3 regions of the Rhizobium sp. CB3171 genome follow, and region 2 is predicted to be linked to each of the others. Evidence: predicted binding sites of a transcription regulator. Region 2 holds the regulator's gene; each other region holds the start of a gene.
What was found. Region 2 encodes PhoB, which activates phosphate uptake and scavenging genes when phosphate is short. Its sites were predicted from a motif close to TGTCATNNANCTGTCAT; they were not measured.

Region 1 (7,423 bases), 1.4 Mb from region 2:
AACCTCACCAGACGGTGACAAGCGGCAAACCGAGCCGCGTCTTCGATCATTTCGCAAGAATTTTCCCACCCGAACCGTATTTCTGATAGGTTTGTTGTTAAGCTCCACGCTGTATCGTTTTTCAAAGTCGAACCGCTTTCGAAGAGCAAAATCGTGAACCGCGGCAGAAATTACGTCTCTTGTCTTTTACTGTCCCTGCTGGCTGCATCGCCGGCTTTTGCACAGACGAATACCATCTGCGACGAACTGCATGGCCGGTATGCTAATATCACGGAAGTTGTCGGCGCCAGCACTGAGACACGGCAGCTTTCTCGCGCCATCGCCCAACAAAATACCATGATCCGCCGGCTCAAGAGCGATATGCGCATTCAGGGCTGCTCTTACGACAGCAGCATGGTGAATATCGGCGGCTCAGGCGATAGCGGCGACTGCGATGAAATGGAGAACTCGCTGGACCGCATGGAGCAGGACCTGGGTTCACTGATGGATGAACGTGAGCTGAGCTTGACCCGCATCGACGCTGAAAGGGCACAGCGCCGGCAATTGCTCATTGCCATGCAACGGCAGGGCTGCAACGCCCCGGCTTCGGCCCAGCCGGACACTGTTATCAATACCCGACTGAAGCCGGAACCCTATGCGCCTGAAGAGCAGTCGCTGGCGGAACCGGAAAGCTCGGTCACAAGCATCGAGACGCAGAAGCCCCGGACAGACGCGACGCTGCCACAACGGCAGATGTCGGCGACACCGGCACCGTCGATTACCCAAATTCAGCCCAGACAAATGCCGGCGGACCGGCCTTACGATCCCTCAGCAAACAAGGTGCGCCAGGTTGGGCCGCAATTCCTCGCGACCGACCAGGGCAGCCTCGATCTCAAACATCCAAAGACGGCTGGTCCTCAGCCGGCACAATAGGCGCTTTGAGCAGCGAGACGATCGCCTCATTGCCTGTCTCCCGCGCCAGATCCCTGTATGAGCGGCCGGATGCATCCCTCACCGAACGATCCGCGCCGTGCTCCAGCAGAAGGCGCATCGCATCGACCTGAGCATTGCGGATCGCAAAGCCGAGCGGCGTCAACCAGTCGCGCTCTGCGCTCGCCTGTCCGTGTGGACGGAAATCGCCGAAGCGGATGTTCATCCGGTCAGGATGCGTATTCAGATATGCGGCCAATCGCTCAACTTGGCCAAAGGCAGCCGCGGCAAAGATATCGAGTGGTTGTGTCTTCAGGAATTCGACCATCTCCTCCTTGCCGTTATACTCCGCCCAATCGATCGGCGGTGAATAGTAATAGGCATCGCGAATAGTGGTATCGGCGCCGTGTTCGATCAGCAACTTCGCCATATCGATGTGGCCATGCAAGGCAGCCTCATGCAGCGGCGTGCGGCTGGTCATGGCGTTGATGTCGAGGCCGAGGGCCAGCATGCGGCGAACGGGCTCGAAGGCATTGTCCGCCGCAGCTTCGTGCAACATTGCTGGGTGGGTTCGCCGCATCGCCGCGGGAATGTCGAGGTCCGGCACTATTCGTCTCATTTGGTCAATCGATATTTCGCCGGTCATTATTTGAAGGTAAAGCCAATCCTCCTGCTTCAAGCGAACGGCAACAGCGCCCTTCTGTACAAGGTATAGCGCAAGATCCTTGTCGCCACCGATCCGCGCCCATTCGAAGGGCGTTCGGCCATTGACCGGCTTGTTGACGTCAGCCCCATTCTCGACCAGCAGCCTGACGCGCGCGCCCATGCGCTTTTCACAGGCCCAAGCCAGTTGATAGTCGAACACCGTCTGCGAATTCGCCACCATCAGACCGTCTTCGCGCACCAGCCAATTGTTCTTGTCGGCGGCGGAAAGCCCGTATTCAAGCAGCAATTCCAGGCAGGAATTGTCGGGCTCGAACATCCGGTTATAGAGCGCCTGGCTGTCATTCACTTCCGCGCCGGCGTCGAGCAATAGGCGCGCGAAAGCCTCCCAATCAGGGTGTGGCGGCTGCCGGACCTTGCCGGCTTCGCCCTCTCCGAAGATGCCGGTCAACGCCGTGAAGCGATATTGGCCGCCGTCGAGGAAGAAGGCGTCGGGATCGGCCCCACGCTCGACAAGGACTCGCGCCGCCGACAAGCTGGACCGACCGGGCAAACGAGCATAGGCGGCATAGAGCAAGGGCGGCCAATCGTAAGGCCCGCCTTTCCGATCGAGAAGCTGTGGCTGGCGATCGAGCCAGCGCGCCACACCGGCGGCGTCGCCAAGCGCCGCGGCAATGTAGATGCTGTCCCCGGTAATTTCAGGATGAGCCTCCAGCAATTGCAGCGCCTCCTCGAAGCGTGCCGGATCTGCCGGAACGTGGGAGAAATAGGAAACCGTCGCCAGCGACAGGAATTGATTGGCAAGCTGATCTAGGGGAGTTTGCTCGCGATTGGCGCTTTCCAGATGCGCCTTGAGTTTCGTCCAGCTTGAGAAGCCATATTCGCGGGCAAGAACAAGCTGGATGTCCTGAAGCCCGACTTCGAGCGCATCGGCGAAATACGGTGCGACGCGACTGCGTGCCGATGAATCACCGGAATGAACGGCTTTCAGAAAAGCCTTGGCCTGTTTTTTCAGGGAATCGACGGTGGCATTGCCCGCCAGAGAGCGCGTGGTCACGAAAGACCTCCTTTCATTCACGTCCGGTATCCGCGCCCACAGACTGAAAAGAGGTGTGGCAGTCTTACGTTCTATGCATCAGGTGGGCCTTGCCCTTCCCGCGGATCGGATGCGCCCTGCGAACGATCCGGAACTTATCGCGAGCCGTCTGGCCTGTCCAGAGCGATCAGGCCGGCTCGTAGCGGACATAGGCGAACTCATCGCCATTGGGCGCCCAGTTCGGCACATTGATCGTCCCCTGCCCGCCGAAGAGCTCGAACAGCGTCGTCAGATTGCCGCCATCCATATCCATCAGCCGCAGCCGGACATGGAGATCGCGCGGATGGTCGAAGACATCTGGATCGTAGGAGATCAGCACGACCTTATCGTTCTTCGGCGACGGATGGGCGAACCAGTTGCCGTAGTTGTCGTTGGTGATCTGTTGTAGCCCGGTCCCATCGGGATGGATGCGCCATATCTGCATCAGACCAGTGCGGCTGGAGTTGAAATAGATCCATTGCCCATCGGCGGAATAGTCAGGGCCGTCATTGCGTCCCTCGCCATGCGTCAGCCGTGTCTCTTCGCCGCCGTCGATCGAGATCGTATAGATATCGAAGATATCGTCGCGAATGCCGCAATAGGAAAACCGCCGCCCATCGGGCGACCAGCCATGCCAATAGGAGGGCAGATTGCGCGTCACTTGCCGCGGGGTGCCGCCTTCGGCCGGCAGCACATAGATGCAAGACTTGCCGTGTTCCGTCTTGTCGGAAATGGCGATCAGCGAACCGTCGGGCGATATGCCGTGATCGTTGTTGCAGAGCGTCGCGAAACCGGTATCGACCTGAACGGCCTCGGCCTTGCCGTCTAGCGGAAGCCGATAAAGCAGGCCATCGCCGTTCAGCAGGAGGTAGCGCCCATCCGGCGAAAAGTTCGGCGCCTCGACCAGCCGCTCGGTCTGCCAGACGACGCGGTTTTCACCGGTGCGGATATTGTAGATCTCGACCGAGCTGCGCATTGCCTCTCCATTCGCCACGGGGCGTTGCGATCAACGATCGCGGAACCGGTTGGTGATCGGATAGCGCCGATCGCGACCGAAATTCTTCTTGGTGATCTTCACGCCCGGTGCCGACTGGCGGCGCTTGTATTCGGCGAGATAAAGCAGATGCTCGACGCGATGAACGGTTGCGACGTCATGCCCGCGCGCAACGATCTCCTCGACCGCCATTTCCTTTTCCACCAGGCACTCGAGGATGTCGTCGAGCACCGGATAGGGCGGCAGCGAATCCTGGTCCGTCTGGTTCGGCCGCAGCTCGGCAGACGGCGCCTTGTCGATGATGTTGAACGGGATCACCTCGCCCGATGGGCCAAGCGCTCCCGGCGGCACATGCAGATTGCGCCAGCGCGACAGCGCATAGACCTGCATCTTGTAGAGATCCTTGATCGGATTGAAGCCGCCGTTCATGTCGCCATAGAGCGTGGCATATCCAACAGACATTTCCGACTTGTTGCCCGTGGTCACCACCATCGAGCCGAATTTGTTGGAAATCGCCATGAGAATGGTGCCGCGGGCACGGCTCTGCAGATTTTCCTCGGTAATGCCGCTGTCGGTCCCTTCGAATAGATCGGAAAGCGCCGAGGTGAAGCCGGTCACCGGCTCCTCGATCGGCACGATGTCGTAGCGGCAGCCGAGTGCCTTGGCGCAATCGGCCGCATCCTTCAGGGAATCTTCCGATGTATAACGGTAGGGCAGCATGACGGTACGCACGCGCTCCTCGCCCAGCGCATCGACGGCGATGGCGGCGCAGATCGCCGAGTCGATGCCGCCGGAAAGACCAAGCACGACCGATTTGAAGCCGTTCTTGTTCACATAGTCGCGGAAACCCAGCAGGCAGGCGCGATAATCTGCCTCCTCGCCTTCCGGAATATGCGCCATCGGACCCTCGGCGCAATGCCAGCCATTGCCGTTCTTCTTCCAGGTCGTCACCGCCAACGCGGTTTCGAACTGGCTCATCTGGAAGGCCAGAGTTTTGTCGGCGTTGAAGCCGAAGCTTGCACCGTCGAAAACCAGTTCGTCCTGACCGCCAACCTGGGCCGCAAAGATGAGCGGCAAACCCGACTCGATCACTTGCCGTAACGCGACCTGGTGACGGACATCGACCTTGCCGCGATAGTAGGGCGAGCCGTTCGGAACCAGAAGAATTTCCGCCCCGCTTTCGGCTAGCGTTTCGCAGATGCCGAGATCGTTCCAGATTTCCTCGCAAATGGGGATACCGATGCGAACACCCCGAAAATTGACCGGCCCCGCAACGGTACCTTCATCGAAGACCCGCTTCTCGTCGAACTCGCCATAGTTCGGCAGATCGACCTTGTCTCTGATGAAGATGATCTTGCCGCCGTCGAGCACAGCGACCGAATTGTAGCGACCGGTGTCGTCCTGGCGGGGAAAGCCGATGACAACGCCCGGGCCGCCATCGGCAGTATCCGCAGCAAGGCTCTCCACAGCTTTCCGGCAGGCGCGGATAAAGGCCGGTTTCAACACCAGATCCTCTGGCGGATAACCGGAGATGAACAGCTCCGTCAGCAACACGAGCTGCGCGCCCTCGCGCGCCGCCTCGGCCCGCGCTTCCCGCGCCTTGGCAAGGTTGCCGGAGACATCGCCGACTGTCGGGTTGAGTTGCGCGACAGCGATCCGGATGGTCTGGGTGATGGGGCTTTGTTCTGTCATGCCATATATTTAGCGAGCGCCACCCCGTTCCGCAACAGCCTTCGGCCCTCTTCAAGCGCCAAAGATGGCGCTGCTCGCAGAGGACATATTTCGCCACCAAAAAATACTAAGTAAGCCTTGCGGTTCAGCCGCCATTCATGACAGAGAGGCGACAATTATGTGACGGTTTTGTAACAATTGGAGAGGGCCGTTGGTCGCCTTGATCCCCAGTTCCGTGTTGGCTGGCAGATTTGCCATTCTGCAAAAGCTTGGTGCGACGAGCCGACGATCGACGGTTTTACGCCAGCTTCAGAGCCTTGCGCTGACCTTCCTGCTTGCGCTCTTCACCGTCATCGCCGTCGAGTGGATTGCGCGCGGTGAGCTGACGGATCTTCCCGGCTATTTCGATTCGCCTATTCATCCCGGCTTCACCACGATCGGCATCGTCATGCTCCTGATGCTGGCGCTTGACGCCGTGTTCGGCCGCGCGCATCCATCGATCTTGGTGGTTGTGCCTCTGGTGCTGGTTCCGGCCCTTATCTCCAACCAGAAACAGTATTATCTTTCCGATCCCCTCTATCCTTCGGATTTCCTTTTTGCGCACCAGATCCTGGAACTCATGCCGGTGATCGTGCGCGAGCGCCCGTGGACCGCGGTTGCGGTCGCTGTCGGCGTCATCGCCTCGATTGTCGCGCTCGCCTTCCTCTGGCGCTACGCCTGGCGACATGCGACAGCGCTTTCGCGCAATGAGAGGGTCGCGCGGCTCTCCGTCTGCCTGCCGCTCATGACCGTCTTCGTCTCGCAGATGGATCCGACGCAAAATTCGTTCATCCGCGAAAAACTGCGCATCATCCCCATCGTCTGGGATCAGAAGGAAAATTACGCTTACAACGGCTTCATCATCGCCTTCTCGCTGAACCTGCCGATGGCGGACGTCAAAGCGCCTGGCGGATATGGACAAAATGCGATCGACGCCCTACCCGCCCGCAATTATGGCTATCTTTCCGGCCCACGCGAAAAGCCCGACATCATCATGCTGATGAGCGAGTCTTTCTGGGACCCGACAAGGCTTTCCAATCTGACCTTCACGCCCGATCCCATGCCGAACATCCGCGCGGCGCAGTCGGGCTATGTCTTCTCTCCCGAATTCGGCGGCATGACCGCCAATGTCGAGTTCGAGGCACTGACCGGCTTCTCCAACGCCTTCCTGCCCTATGGCAGCATTCCCTATCAGCAATATGTCCGCCGGCCGATGCCCTCACTTGCCACCTTCTTCCGCGGCGAAGGCTATGCAGCGCGTTCCATCCATCCGTTCAGCGGCTGGTTCTGGAACCGCAACGAAGTCTACAAGGCTTTCGGTTTCGAGGAGTTCCGCACCGAGGAGACCATGCCGCCTATGGAAAAACGCGGCCTTTTTGCCTCCGACGACTCGCTGATGAAGGAGATCATGCGCGAGGGCGACGCCATGGAGCGGCCGTTTTTCTTCTTCGCCGTCACCCTGCAGGGTCACGGTCCCTATGAAGCGCATCGCTACGCCGAGAATACGGTCGATATCAAAGGCGATCTGAGCGACGCCGATCGCGACACGCTCGCGACCTATGCGCAAGGCGTTCGGGAAGCCGACCAGAGCTTGAAAATGCTGATGGATTGGGCTTCGAAGCGCGATCGCGAGACGATTATCGTCCTCTGGGGCGATCATCTGCCGCCGCTTGGCACGGTCTATCCGGATACGAATTACATGCCCGAACAGGTGGCGACCCGAAAAGCGTCGCTCGATGTGATGAAGCGGCAGCATGAAACACCGCTGGTCATCTGGTCGAGCAAAAAGGGCGTGCGTAGGGATGTCGGAACGATCAGCCCGTCGCAACTGCCCTATCATATCCTGAAGACCGCCGGCTACGAGCATCCTTTCTACACCGGCTTTCTCGGCCGCTTGCAGAAGAAATACACCATCATCGATCGCTATCAGCTCGCGACGCGCGACAATCAGGCGTTTCCGGATTGGGCTCGCAAAGAGCAAAACCTCGATCCGCTGATACGCGACTACCGCTCCCTGCAGCATGACGTCATGTTCGGACACGAATATGGGCTCGACCGCTTCTTCCCGTCGC
Region 2 (7,423 bases):
CGATCAGCGGGCGCTGAACTCAAGCCGACTTCTTGACGCGGGCGGCACGCAGGCTTTCGGCGGCACGTTCGATGCGGGCAATGCCTTCGCGCGCCTCCTCGGCCGTGACCACCAGCGGCGGCAGCAGACGGATGACGTTGTCGCCGGCCGGCACACCCAGCAGATGTTCGGCGCGGATCGCCTGCAGCAGGTCCGCCTGGGGAATGGCCGCCTTGATGCCGAGCAACAACCCTTCGCCGCGAACATCCTCGATAATATCCGGAAAACGATCCTTGAGCGAGGCCAAGCCCTGGCGGAACACCAACGCAACATCGCGCACATGCTGCAGGAAACCGTCTGATAGCACGACATCGAGCACGGCGTTGCCGACCGCCATGGCGAGCGGATTGCCGCCATAGGTCGAGCCATGCGTGCCCGCCTTCATGCCTGCGGCCGCTTCCGCGGTCGCAAGGCAGGCACCGAGCGGAAAGCCACCGCCGATGCCCTTGGCGACGGCCATGATGTCAGGCGTGATGCCGGCCCATTCATGGGCAAAGAGCTTGCCGGTGCGTCCGACGCCGGTCTGAACCTCGTCGAGGACCAGAAGCAGGCCATTCTCATCGCAAATCTGACGCAGGCCGCGCAGGAACTCGTTGGTCGCCGGGCGGATACCGCCCTCGCCCTGCACGGGCTCGATCAGGATCGCGGCTGTCGCATCGGTGATGGCGGCACGCACCGCGTCGAGATCGCCGAAAGGCACCTGGTCGAAGCCGGGCGCCTTCGGGCCGAAACCTTCGAGGTACTTTTCCTGGCCTCCGGCGGCGATCGTCGCGATCGTGCGGCCATGGAAGGCGCCTTCGAAGGTGATGATATGGAATTTCTCGGGATGACCCTTGTAGAACTGGTAGCGACGCGCCGTCTTGATGGCGCATTCCAGCGCCTCCGCACCGGAATTGGTGAAGAATACCTTATCGGCGAAGGTCGCCTCCGTCAGGCGCTTCGACAATTTCTCCTGACCCGGCACCTCATAGAGGTTGGACAGGTGCCAGACCTTATCGGCCTGCGACTTCAGCTCTGCAACCAGATGTGGATGGGCGTGGCCAAGCGAATTCACCGCGACGCCCGCGGCGAAATCGAGATAACGCTCGCCGGTCTCCGTGATCAGCCACACGCCCTCGCCTCGCTCGAACCGCAGCGGAGCACGCATATAGGTGTCATAAAGCGGCGCGGTTTCAGCCATGGCGCATTCTCCTCGATCACAACCTTTAGGGCCAATCGTTTCCTTCGAATGAAACGGGCCCGGAAAAATCAAAAATGCCGCCTTGCGGCGGCATGGGCACTATTGATGTTTTGCACTGCGATGTCAACAAAACTGGCGATTTAGCAGGTGCGGCAGAGCGCCTCTCGATGGATGGCATGTCTTCGACAACTTATATTGCATAAATGCCACTCACGTATAGCAAGTTGGGGAAAACCTCGAAATCGATTCCTCAAGATTCCCGCGACTCTTGTCACGGAGTCAGCCTCACACTAGGTTAAAAACCAATTACTAGACTGCATGCGGCGGAACTAGTCACCACAATTTTAAAGCGTTTCACGCCTCGACCCAATTCGAGGCAATGGTGAGGGATTCTGCCATCAGAAACGCGATAGCGGAGACAGGGCATGAATTGGACAGACGAACGCGTCGAGAAGCTGAAAAAGCTGTGGTCCGAAGGTTTGAGCGCCAGCCAGATCGCGGCACAGCTCGGTGGTGTCAGCCGTAATGCCGTCATCGGCAAAGTGCATCGCTTGAGCCTGCCGGGCCGAGCGAAGGCCGGTGGTGCGGCAACCACAGCTCGAGCGCCGAAGCGCAATACCTCGGCCCCACGCGCGCCGAATTACGCCTCGCGCGTTGCAACCCGCACGGTTACCCGCCAGCAGGGTGCGACGATGCTCAAGGAAGAGGTCGAGATCGATACGGTCAGCGAAGTCGAATATCGTCCGGCCGCCAATGTGGTCGTTCCGATCTCGCGCCGCCTCGGCCTGACGGAGCTCACGGAGCGCACCTGCAAGTGGCCGGTCGGCGACCCGCTGAAGGAAGATTTTCACTTCTGCGGCAATGACAGCCCGGACTCTTCGCCCTACTGCACCTACCATCAGCGGCTGGCCTATCAGCCGGTGCATGACCGGCGCCGGGCCGCGCACTGAACCACACCAGACAAAGGAAAAACGGGCCGAAAGGCCCGTTTTCTGTTTCCGCCGCTATGTTGGATGGCCAATCGGGTTGCCCCGATCAGGCCTCCCCCATCAGGCCTCCATGGAATAACCCGCGCCGCGAACGGTGCGGATGACGTCCTGCATGTTGGAGAAATTCAGCGCCTTGCGCAGGCGGCCGACATGCACGTCGACGGTGCGTTCGTCGACATAGATATCATGCCCCCACACGCCGTCGAGCAACTGAGACCGAGAGAAGACGCGGCCGGGGGACGACATCAGGAATTCCAGAAGGCGGAATTCCGTCGGCCCCAACCGCACTTCACGGCTCTTTCGGTGGACGCGATGGGTTTCGCGGTCCAGTTCGATATCGCCGCAGCGCAGTACCGTGGACAGGACCTCCGGGCGGGCTCGGCGCAACATCGCCTTGACGCGGGCCATCAGTTCCGGCGTCGAGAACGGCTTGACGACATAGTCGTCCGCGCCGGTGGAAAGGCCGCGCACGCGCTCGCTTTCCTCGCCGCGAGCGGTGAGCATGATGATCGGCAGGCGCTCCGTCTCCGGCCGCATGCGCAGCCGACGGCAGAGCTCGATGCCGGACACGCCGGGGAGCATCCAATCGAGGATCAGAAGATCGGGGATGCGCTCCTGGAGGCGCAGCTCAGCTTCGTCGCCTCTCAGGATAGTGTCGACCTCGAAGCCCTCGGCCTCGAGATTATAGCGCAGCAGAACGCTTAGCGCTTCCTCGTCTTCTACAACAGCAACTCTCGGAACCATGCGCCTCTGGTCTCCTTCTCTTGGTGTCTACTTTATTCCGTTACCGAACCGACGGTGTTGGCGGTATCGTCCTTCGGGCGCTCGCCTTCGGGCTGGGCACCGGTCGCCATGTAATAGATCGTCTCGGCGATGTTCGTGGCATGGTCGCCGATGCGCTCGATGTTCTTGGCGCAGAAAAGAAGATGCGTGCAGGTGGTGATGTTGCGCGGATCTTCCATCATGTAGGTCAGCATCTCGCGGAAGAGCGAGGTGTACATGGCGTCGATTTCCTCGTCGCGTTCGCGGATCGACACGGCCTTGTCAGGTAAACGGGTCGAGTAGACGTCGAGCACTTCCTTGAGCTGGACGAGCGCCAGTTCGGAGAGGTGTTCGATGCCGCGGGCGAGACGACGCGGAACGCCGGTGCCCTGCACGGCGATGACGCGCTTTGCGGTGTTCTTGCCGAGATCGCCGACGCGCTCCAGATCGGCGGCGATGCGGATGGAGCCCATGATTTCACGCAGGTCCGCAGCCATCGGCTGACGGCGGGCGATGGTGACGATCGCCTTGTCGCCGACTTCGCGCTCGGCGTGGTCGAGAATGACGTCATCGGAGATGACCTTCTGCGCAAGGCTGGCATCGCCGTTTACCAGGGCGCGGACGCTGTCGCTGACCATCTGCTCCGCCAGGCCGCCCATTTCGGAAATGCGGCGCGTCAGGAACTTCAGGTCTTCGTCGTAAGCGGAGAGAATGTGTGTTGAGACCATTTTTTTATCCTCTAGGTGAAAGATGTGAAAGGAACCGCGCGGGGAGCATCATCAGCCAAAACGGCCCATGATGTAATCCTGCGTGCGGTAATCATCGGGATTGGTGAACATCTTATCGGTATCGTTCTCCTCGACCAGATGGCCGAGATGAAACATTGCGGTACGTTGCGAAACGCGGGCTGCCTGCTGCATGGAATGCGTCACGATGACGATCGTGAAGTTTTCCCGCAGCTCATGAATGAGTTCCTCGACTTTGGCGGTGGCGATCGGATCGAGCGCGGAGCACGGCTCGTCCATGAGAATGACCTCGGGACTGACGGCGACGGCGCGGGCGATGCAGAGGCGTTGCTGCTGACCGCCTGAGAGGCTAGTGCCGGCATCATAGAGCCGGTCCTTCACCTCGCCCCACAGCCCGGCCTTCTGCAGACTGGTTTCGACGATATGGTCGAGATCGCTCTTGGACCGATGCAGCCCATGGATACGCGGACCATAGGCCACATTCTCGTAGATCGACTTCGGAAACGGATTGGGCTTCTGAAACACCATGCCGACGCGGGCACGCAGCTCGACGACATCGATTGAGTTGTCGTAGATATCCTGATCGTCGAGCGTGATTTTGCCGGTGACGCGGCAGGTGTCTATCGTATCGTTCATGCGGTTGAGGCAACGCAGGAAGGTGGACTTGCCGCAGCCGGAAGGACCGATCAGCGCGGTGACAGTGTTGGCGCGGATGTTCAGATCCACGTCGAACAGCGCGCGCTTCTCGCCATAATGGACCGAGACGGCCTGACCGATCATCTTGTAGGGGATCGTCATCATCTTCTTGGCCAGTGCTTTTTCGCTCGCGGCTTCCGTCATCATGTTCATTCCATCGCCTCCCGTCACCAGCGCCGCTCAAAGCGACGGCGTAGCAGGATGGCCCCGATGTTCATCGCAACAAGGAAGAAGAGCAGGACGATAATGGCCCCGGAGGTTCTTTCGACAAAGGCGCGCTCGGCTTCGCTCGCCCACATGTAGATTTGCACCGGCAGGGCCGTCGAAGGATCGAGCGGCCCTCTCGGATAGTTGGCGACGAAGGCGACCATGCCGATCAGAAGCAGCGGCGCCGTCTCGCCGAGCGCATGGGCAAGGCCGAGGATCGTACCCGTCAGGATACCCGGCATGGCGAGCGGCAAGACGTGATGGAAAACCATCTGCATGCGCGATGCGCCAAGCCCGAGCGCGGCACTGCGGATCGACGGCGGCACGGCGCGCAATGCCGAGCGGGTGGCGATGATGATCATCGGCAGCGTCATCAGGCTCAGCACCAGCCCGCCGACCAGCGAGGCGGAACGCGGCAGGCCCATAAAGTTGATGAAGACCGAGAGGCCGAGCAGGCCGTAGACGATCGACGGCACCGCGGCGAGATTGTTGATGTTGACCTCGATCAGATCCGTCAACCGGTTCTTCGGCGCGAATTCCTCAAGGTAGATCGAGGCGGCGACGCCGACCGGCAGCGCCAAGACCAGCACGGTCAACATGAGATAGAGCGAGCCGATTAGCGCGACGCCGAGACCCGCGGCCTCCGGGCGACTGGAATTGCCGGACAGGAACAGACCGGTATTAAACGCCTCGTGCAGGGCGCCGGCGGCGGCGAGCTGCCTCATCCAGGCGAGTTGCTGGTCGGAGACCTTGCGGTCCTTTTCGTCCGCCGTCAGGTCGATCTGTCCCTTGTAGGCAGAGTCGATATTGGCACTGGCGAGGAAAGTGACCTTCACCGTCTTTCCGATGACAGAGGGATCGGCCACGACCTTGTCGCGCAATGCAATGCGTGCGCCGTCCGATACCATTTCCATCGCCTGGCGCACGAGCGCCCGATTGGAAGGATCGATGCCCAGCGCCTTCACCACGGCGTCGCGTACCAGCGCCGTATAGTTGGCTGATATCAGGACCTTCGGATCACTGGCCCCCTTGCCTATGGGATCGATGACCTTCTCGGTGAACTCGATCGGCAGGGCGATGGAGGTCTGCACGAAGGCAGTGTAGCCGTTGCGGACAACGGTCGAGACGAGAATAATCAGGAAAACCAGTCCGAAAATGACGGCGGCCATCCCATAGGCACGAAAACGCCGCTCGGCCGCATAACGTCGCTTGATGCCGATATCCCGCCGCGCCGGAGCGCCTGGCGTCAATCCGCGCGACATATTCGGTGCCTGGGAGGATACGACATCGCTCATTCGTATTGCTCCCGGTAGCGGCGGACGACGTAAAGCGCGTAGACATTCAGGCAAAGGGTCAGACAGAACAGCGTTATGCCGAGTGCGAAGGCAACCAGTGTCTGCGGCGATGTGAATTCCGGATCGCCGGTCAACTGACTGACAATCTTCACCGTGACCGTCGTCATCGGCTCAAAAGGATCGAGCTGCATGCGGGCGGCAACGCCGGCGGCCAATACCACGATCATGGTCTCGCCGATCGCCCGTGACGCCGTCATCAGCAGCGCGCCGACGATGCCCGGAAGGGCCGCCGGCAGGAGAACGCGCTTGACCGTTTCCGAGCGCGTGGCGCCAAGGCCGAGCGAGCCGTCGCGCAGCGACCGCGGCACGGCCATGATGATGTCGTCGGACAGAGAGGAGACATAGGGAATGAGCATGACGCCCATGACGAGGCCGGCGGTCAGCACGCTCTGCGCCTCGATGAAATTGGCATAATTGCCGGTCAGCAAGCCATTGAGATCAGCCGAGATATCTCTCAGGAAAGGCCCTACCGTGACGAGCGCAAAGAAGCCATAGACGATGGTCGGAATGCCGGCCAATACTTCGAGCATCGGTTTGGCGACGGAGCGCACTCGCGCCGAGGCATATTCGGCCATGTAAATCGCGGCAAACAACCCGACGGGAACGGCGACCAGCATGGCGACGAAGCCGATATAGAGCGTTCCGGCCAGCAACGGAATGAGACCGAACGTGCCAGACGTTTGTGAGCCGGCGCCGGTGAAGCGCGGGTCCCAGACGGTACCGAAGAAGAACTCGGCAGCCGGGACTATGTTGAAGAAGCGGGCGGCCTCCGACAACATCGAAGCGACGATGCCGACCGTCGTCAGCACGGCGATGGAAGAGGCAATGATCAGGCCGCCGAGAATGACCTGTTCCACCCGGTTGCGGGCGCGAAAACGCGGCGCGATGGCACGCAGGCCGTGGATGGCACCGAACAACGAAAGAATGATGGCCGCCACGGACATGACGACATGGCTCACATGCCGCATGCCGTTATATTTATTGGCGGCGTCTATCATATAGCCGGTCGGCCGGATAGCGAGCGGGATGCCTTTCTGTGCCAGGACCAATTGCAGATCGGCCGAGCCGTTGGCGACGTTGGCAAGGTCCCGGTCATCGAGCTGGCGCATGCCATGGGCTATGCTGCGCACTATGCCGTAGGTGAGCTTAAGTTCGGCGGTCGAGAGGGATTTCACCTCCTCCGGAAAGGATTCGACCACGAAACGGTCGATAACCTGCGGGCTGACCACCAGCCAGGCGCAGATCAACGCCAACGCCGGCAATACCGCCCAGATGGCCGCATAGGCGCCGTGGTATCCAAGCCGCGAATGCATGGCCGAGGATCTGTTGCCCGACAGCGCAGCCGCTCTCGTCCGCCCCAGCACGAAAGCAAAGGCGCCGATGATCGACAGACACAACAGCAGCAGTGACAAACTCATTCCCATTCCCCGGCGAACGCCGGCACGGCGG
Region 3 (7,423 bases), 990 kb from region 2:
GGCCTTCAGCACCGCCTCCAGCTTGGCGGGAAATCCATCGCCCGGCGGCAGTTGATAGCCGGCCATGAGGCTGTCACCGAGACCAACCAGTTGGATCGTTCGTGCATCGGCTGCACCGGCCGCGCCAAAGAAAAGACCGAAAACAATGACAGCGAAGTGAAACGCGGCAACTTTAAAACTCATGATCCATTCCCTAAATTCGCCGTGAGGGCCAAATCGCGCCCGCCGTGGTCTCTGACGTATATAGGGCGTTCGCATTGGCAAAAACCATCATCGAGCTGAAGAAGGCGGATTTGACGCTCGGCAACGCCGCCGCCTCCGTCCATGTACTGAAAGGCATCGACCTCACCGTTGCCGAAGGCGAATCTGTCGGCATTGTCGGCCCTTCCGGATCTGGCAAGTCCACGCTGCTGATGGTACTCGCCGGCCTCGAAAAACTCGATAGCGGCGAACTCCTGATCCGCGACACGCCCCTGCATAGCCTGAGCGAAGACCGCGTCGCCGATTTCCGCGGTCGCAATATCGGCATCGTGTTCCAGTCCTTCCATCTCATCGCCAATATGACGGCGCTGGAAAATGTCGCCGTGCCGCTGGAGCTGGCCAATGTGCGTGATGCCTTCGACATCGCTAAGCGCGAATTGCAGGCCGTCGGCCTCGGCGAGCGGCTGAGCCATTATCCCGGCCAGCTTTCAGGCGGCGAACAGCAACGCGTGGCGATCGCCCGCGCGCTCGCCCCGTCACCCGCCCTTTTGATCGCCGACGAGCCGACGGGCAATCTCGATACCGATACCGGCCGGCAGATCGCCGACCTGCTTTTCGCCCAGCAGGCCGAGCGCGGCACAACGCTGCTGCTCGTCACCCATGATCCGGCGCTTGCCGCCCGCTGCTCCCGCCAGATCCACGTTCGCTCCGGCGAAATCGAGGGTGACAGCGCCCGCGCGCGGACCAATCAGGCGGCGATAGCGTGATGGCGGCGGGAGCGCGCCTGACGCTTGCCTTTCGCCTGGCGCTGCGCGAATTGCGCGGCGGTCTCGGCGGTTTCTATATTTTCCTCGCCTGCATCGCCCTCGGCACCGGCGCAATCGCCGCCGTCAACTCCGTCTCGCGCTCGATCACCGACGCGATTTCCACGCAGGGCCAGTCGCTGCTTGCCGGCGACGTCCGCTTCGAACTCAACAATCGCGCGGCGACGCCGGACGAACTCGCCTATCTCAACAGCCTCGGCCAGCTCTCCCAATCCACCGGCCTGCGCTCCATGGCCCGACTGCCCGACGGCTCCGATCAGGCGCTGGTCGAAGTCAAGGCGGTTGACGGCGCCTACCCGCTCTACGGTACCTTCGTGGCCGATCTGGATCAGCCGCTATCAACGCTGCTCGCTGCCAAGGACGGAGCCTATGGCGCCGTCGTCGCTCCCCTGCTGCTGGAACGGCTGAACCTCAAAATCGGGAGCGAACTGCTGCTCGGCAACACCAGGCTCCGGATCACAGGCACGGTGAAGACCGAGCCGGATTCGGTATCCGAAGGTTTCGGCTTTGCGCCGCGATTGCTCACCAGCCGTGACGCTTTGGTCGCCTCAGGCCTGATCACGACCGGAAGTCTTGTCGAACAGGTCTACAAGATCCGCATGGACGATCCCGCCAATGGCCTGAGCAACATCGCCGCCCGCGCCAATACCGCTTTTCCGCAGGCCGGCTGGTCGATCCGAACGAGCAGCCGGGCAGCACCCGCGCTCGCCGACAACATCACCCGCTTCTCGCAATTCCTGACCCTGGTCGGCCTGACCGCGCTCATCGTCGGCGGCGTCGGTGTTGCCAATGCTGTGCGCGCCTTCCTCGATTCCAAGCGCACCACCATCGCCACTTTCAAATGCCTTGGCGCACCGGCATTGGTCGTGGTGATGATCTACCTGATCCAGATCGCCCTGCTTGCGCTGGCCGGCATAGCCGTCGGCCTGATCCTTGGTGCCATCGCGCCGTTGCTCGCCTCGCAATTCATGGCCGAATTCCTGCCGATTTCGACCGCGCCGCGGCTTTATCCCGGCCCGTTGACGCTGGCAGCGCTTTTCGGCCTGCTGACGACACTCGCCTTCGCCATCCTGCCGCTCGGCCATGCCCGCGAAGTGCCGGCGACGGCGCTCTTCCGCGAACAGGGCTTTGAGGCCCGCCGCCTGCCAAGCTGGCCCTACCTGCTCGCCGCCGGCCTGCTGATGGCAGCACTGTCGGCGCTTGCGATATACACCGCCTATGACCGCTTCATCGCCGTCGTCTTCGTCGTTTCCATCGCCGTCGCCTTCGTCGTGCTGCGCGCCGTCGCGGCCCTGCTGTCGTGGCTCGCCCGCCGCAGCCCGCGCGTCCACTCGCCGGCACTCCGCCTGGCGATCGGCAATATCCATCGGCCGGGTGCGCTCACCGCCTCCGTCGTCCTCTCGCTCGGCCTTGGCCTGGCGCTCCTTGTGACCTTGACGCTGATCGACGGCAATATGCGCCAGGAGCTGACCGGACGCATGAGCGAGCAGGCGCCGAACTTCTTCTTCGTCGATATCCAGGGTTCGGAGCTCGACGGCTTCCGCAAGGTCGTGCAGGCGCAGGCGCCCGAAGGCAAGCTCGTCGAAGTGCCGATGCTGCGCGGCCGCATCGTCGCCTTCAATGGCGAGGACGTGACCAAGAGGAAGGTGCCGCCGGCCGGTCAATGGGTGTTGCGCGGCGACCGCGGCATCACCTATGCCGAGACCCTCCCGGAGAACGCCGCCCTTACCGAAGGCCAATGGTGGGGCAAGGATTATAGCGGCGAACCTCTCGTCTCCTTCTCCGATGAGGAAGGCAAGGCGCTCGGCCTGAAGCTCGGCGATACCGTGACCGTGAACGTGCTCGGCCGCAACGTGACGGCCAAGATCGCCAGCTTCCGCAAGGTCCAGTGGCAGTCGCTGTCCATCAATTTCGTGATGATCTTCTCGCCGAACACCTTCAAGGGCGCGCCGCATGCCTGGCTCGCTACCCTCACCGATCCCACTGCTACGTCGGCGCAGGAAGCGGCGATCCTGAAGAACGTCACCAACACTTATCCGACGATCACCAGCGTCCGCGTCAAGGATGCGCTCGATATCGTCAACACTCTGGTCGGCCAGCTTGCCGCCGCTATCCGTGCCGCGGCGTCGGTGGCGCTGATCGCCTCCGTGCTGGTGCTTGCGGGCGCGCTTGCTGCGGGAAACCGCGCACGCACGCATGACGCGGTCGTGCTGAAGACGCTCGGCGCGACGCGAGCCATGCTGATCCGCGCCTTCAGCTATGAATATCTGATGCTGGGAGCGGCGACCGCCGTCTTCGCGCTGCTCGCCGGTTCTGTCGCGGCCTGGTACATTGTCAGTCACATCATGCACCTGCCATCGACCTTCCTCCCGGATGTCGCCTTCTCGACCCTCATCATTGCTCTGCTGTTGACGGTCGGGATCGGGCTGGTGGGCACTTGGCGCATTCTTGGCCAGAAAGCAGCGCCTGTCCTGCGTGAACTCTGAGCGTATGAACCCGAAAAAGCCTGCGCCGCCAAGGCGCCTGGAGCATTAACCGAGCGTCGGGAAATAGCCCGATATTACGCCGATTTAACCCTGCCGCCGCCGCTTAGCCCTTGTGCATGGGGCGTGAAAGCCTCATATTCTGTGCAGGCATGCTGGAGCTCCGCAGCGGCGCCTGGGACCAAGTGCCCGACACGCTACTCACATCGGAGCTTGAAAGAGGAAAACATGGCTGACTTTCGCAATTACCAAAACCGGGCGCCCAGCGGCGCGCAAACCGGTGCGATGATAGATGAGGGCCTTCGAGCTTACATGCTCAAGGTCTATAACCTGATGGCGCTGGGTCTGGCGATCACGGGTTTGGCCGCCTATTTCGCATTTTCGCTCGCCTTCGCTGACGGGCAGATCACAGCTTTCGGCCAGGCGATCTACCTGAGCCCGCTGCGTTGGGTCGTCATCCTCGCTCCCTTGGCGATGGTGTTCTTCCTGAGCTTCAGGATCAATAGCATGAGCGTGGCCGCCGCGACGACGACCTTCTGGGTCTATGCCGCTTTGGTGGGCCTGTCGCTGTCGTCGATCTTCATCATCTACACCGGCCAGAGCGTCGTGCAGACCTTCTTCGTGACCGCCGCCTCCTTCGGCGCGCTGTCGCTGTTCGGCTACACGACGAAGCGTAACCTTTCGGCGATGGGCTCGTTCCTGATGATGGGTCTCTTCGGCCTGATCATCGCGATGCTCGTCAACATCTTCCTGCATTCGTCCGCTCTGCAGTTCGCCATCTCGGTGATCGGCGTGCTGATCTTCGCAGGCCTGACCGCCTGGGATACGCAGCGGATCAAGGAAATGTACTATGAAGCCGACGACGTTGCCGTTGCTGGCCGCAAGGCGATCATGGGCGCGCTGACGCTCTACCTCGACTTCATCAACCTGTTCATGTTCCTGCTGCAGTTCATGGGCAACCGCAAATAACTGCTGCGACATGAATGATCCTTCGAAAAGGCGGCTCCGGCCGCCTTTTCTGTTTGCCTTGCTGCTTCGGACACGGCTTTATTATCCGCCATTGAAATCGCAGATCAGGCAATAAAACCCAGATGTCCTTCCGCCTTCGCAACGCCACATCAGCCGACCTTCCCTTCATCACCGCCATCTACCGCGACTCCGTTTTGAACGGCACCGCAAGCTATGAGATCGTTCCGCCGGGCAAAGAGGAGATGGCAGGCCGCTTCCAGGCGATCCGTGACAAGGGCTACCCGTATATCGCCGCCGAAGGCGAAGACGGAGCCTTCCTCGGCTATGCCTACGCCTCCGCGTTCCGCACGCGGCCGGCCTATCGATGGATGGTGGAGGATTCAATCTATCTCGCGCCCGAAGCCCGTGGCCGCGGCATCGGCAAGGCGCTGCTGGCAAATCTGGTGGAAACCTGCCAGAGCCTCGGCTTCCGCCAGATGATCGCCGTCATTGGCGGCGCCCACCCGGCCTCCGTCGCCCTCCATCGCGCCGCCGGCTTTACCGAGACAGGCCTGTTGAAGGGTACCGGCTACAAGCACGGCCGCTGGCTGGACACGATGTTGATGCAGAAGGTGCTCGGCGAGGGTGCGGAAACGGATCCCGACCCTTCGGTCTATCCGGGGACGCTATTCAGCGAGTAGCGCGGCAGGCGAAGATCACTTCTCCACCAGCTTGAGCTGCTTATCAAAAACCTTCAGCACCTGCGTCAGGTCGTGGCCGCGCTTCAGGATCATGCCATTGGTACTGATTACGGAAAATGCGCCCTGCTTGGCGGCGAGCTTCGGGTTTTTCTCGATGCGGAAGAGCGGCAGCTCGCCCGAGCGCTTGAAGACCGAGAAAACCGCCTTTTCCCTGAGATGGTCGAGGGCGTAGTCACGCCATTCACCCTCGCCGACCATGCGGCCGTAGATCCACAGAATTGCGTCCAGCTCCCTGCGGTGGAAAGTCACCGGCAGCGGGTCCTTGCTTTGTTTATATTCTCTGAGATCAACGACGACGGAAGAAGTGGTGTCGACGGAACGGCTTTCGCCGTGTCGCAATTCCGGCTGATCAGTCATCAATCCCCCAGGGGTTGTGTCATGACAAGAAGATGACAGTTTGCCTCAGCCACGGCAAATTGCAAGACCAAGAGGCACTCACAATTTCTTGCGCTTCGAGCAAAGCATCTTGGCTGCGCCGCATTTCAGTCAAAACGAAGCCCCATTTACCGGAACTATAGGGATCGGTTTGGCGCCGCCGCGCCAAACGGCCCGGCCGGGGCGTATCGACCGAACCCCAGCCCCGAATGCGCCCTCGCCGGGCACTCTCCTCCTTTCGGCAAAGCCGAAACAGAACTTTGGCGCCAGCCGAAATGGAGCCTTTCGACTGACGTCGGAAAAATGCAGATCAGCCGTCGGTCCCGGCCGTCAGGACGGTCGCGCCGATGATCGCCGCCGGGTCGCCCGATGGCGTCGACGACTGCAACAGAACCGCCAGGCCGCGCCGACCGGCCTTATCCAACACATTGGCGGGCAACACGACATTCAAGGCCTTGCCGTCCCACATGCCGACTGTTTCAATGTCCGAAACCGCGTGCAGATAAGTGATCTGCTGGCCGTTGTTCTCGCCGGCCTTCGGCGAAACCTGCTGTTCCCTATCGAAATAGGCGACGACCACATTTGCCCGGCCCTGGCCTGCGCCGATCTTGATCTCCAGTTCGTCACCCTTCATGGCGGCACTGACGGGAACCGTCAGACCCTTGCCCTGGCGCTGGAAATCGTCGAGCTTGAAGTTGATGGCGTTTAGATCCGCACCGTTTAGGTGATCACGGCCATTGATGATCGCCTGCGGCGTATAAACCCCACTGCGGCCGAGCGTACGGGCATAGGCATATTGCCGGGCCGTATTGTCCTTGGAGGCCATCGTGTCGTTCCAGCCGAGATAATTCCAGTAGTCGACGTGATAGGCGAGCGCGACGACGTCGCCCTGGCGGATCAGCTTCTCAAATGCAGCATCGGCCGGCGGACAGGAGGCGCAGCCCTGAGACGTGAAGAGTTCGACGACGCCTTTGATTTTGGCAAGCTCCTGCGCATGCAGCGAACTTGCGAGCGCGATGCCTGCTAGAAGTGGAACCAAAAACCGTAAGCGCATGCCGTTGTACCTCTTTCTCAGACCTTGAAAGCCATGTGCTGGCGCAGACCCCGAAAACGCTTCGCGCAATTTCAAGGTATCCGTAAGGCCTCATCAAGCCTGATAAATCTGAAACAAGAGATAATAGCTAACCACGATGACGCAAAGTCACGAAGGGGTGAGACGAAGGCCCGGAGCCATTAGCGTCGTACACATCAGCGTGAAAAACAAGACGCCGCCGGAGAGATGCTCCGGCGGCGTGTATAGGTGGTCTAAACGTCAATTAGGCGGCGAGATCGCGCAGAACGGTCTGCAGGATGCCGCCATTGTTGACGTAGGTCACTTCATCCAGCGTATCGATGCGGCAGATGATCGGAATGTCCTTCACCGTGCCGTCGCCGTAGGTGATCTTGGCGATCTTGCGCTCGCGCGGCTTGATGTGCTCCAGACCTTCGATGGTCACGGTCTCATCGCCCCTCAGGCCGAGGCTGGCCCAGGTGGTGCCGTCCTCGAAGACGAAGGGGATGACGCCCATGCCGACCAGGTTCGAGCGATGGATGCGCTCGAAGGACTGGGCGATCACGGCGCGCACGCCGAGCAGGTTCGTGCCCTTGGCAGCCCAGTCGCGCGACGAGCCGTTGCCGTATTCGACGCCGGCAAAGATGACGAGCGGAACGCCCTCGGCCTTGTACTGCATGGCCGCATCGTAGATCGAGGTCTCTTCCTTGGACGGATAGTGGATGGTGTAGCCACCTTCCTTGCCGTTCGGGCCGAGCATGTGGTTGCGGATGCGGATGT

Region 1: a site for PhoB is predicted at 5,471-5,487, ahead of QA648_RS07850 (LTA synthase family protein). Genes of this name have one in related genera too.
Region 3: a site for PhoB is predicted at 5,596-5,612, ahead of QA648_RS15290 (DUF2794 domain-containing protein). Genes of this name have one in related genera too.

The regions. Positions count from the first base shown of each region.
Region 1 is NZ_CP121652.1:1,594,225-1,601,647, forward strand. Features, by position in the region: gene QA648_RS07830 (hypothetical protein) at 154-912, shown strand; gene QA648_RS07835 (ankyrin repeat domain-containing protein) at 872-2,629, opposite strand; gene QA648_RS07840 (hypothetical protein) at 2,796-3,623, opposite strand; gene QA648_RS07845 (NAD+ synthase) at 3,654-5,333, opposite strand; gene QA648_RS07850 (LTA synthase family protein) at 5,524-7,423, shown strand, end outside.
Region 2 is NZ_CP121652.1:150,962-158,384, reverse strand. Features, by position in the region: gene QA648_RS00780 (aspartate aminotransferase family protein) at 20-1,219, opposite strand; gene QA648_RS00775 (GcrA family cell cycle regulator) at 1,645-2,169, shown strand; gene phoB (phosphate regulon transcriptional regulator PhoB) at 2,269-2,952, opposite strand; gene phoU (phosphate signaling complex protein PhoU) at 2,985-3,698, opposite strand; gene pstB (phosphate ABC transporter ATP-binding protein PstB) at 3,750-4,565, opposite strand; gene pstA (phosphate ABC transporter permease PstA) at 4,580-5,914, opposite strand; gene pstC (phosphate ABC transporter permease subunit PstC) at 5,911-7,392, opposite strand.
Region 3 is NZ_CP121652.1:3,133,275-3,140,697, forward strand. Features, by position in the region: gene QA648_RS15265 (arylesterase) at 1-183, opposite strand, end outside; gene QA648_RS15270 (ABC transporter ATP-binding protein) at 258-968, shown strand; gene QA648_RS15275 (ABC transporter permease) at 968-3,511, shown strand; gene QA648_RS15280 (Bax inhibitor-1/YccA family protein) at 3,737-4,477, shown strand; gene QA648_RS15285 (GNAT family N-acetyltransferase) at 4,600-5,157, shown strand; gene QA648_RS15290 (DUF2794 domain-containing protein) at 5,173-5,574, opposite strand; gene QA648_RS15295 (thioredoxin family protein) at 5,903-6,646, opposite strand; gene acnA (aconitate hydratase AcnA) at 6,909-7,423, opposite strand, start outside.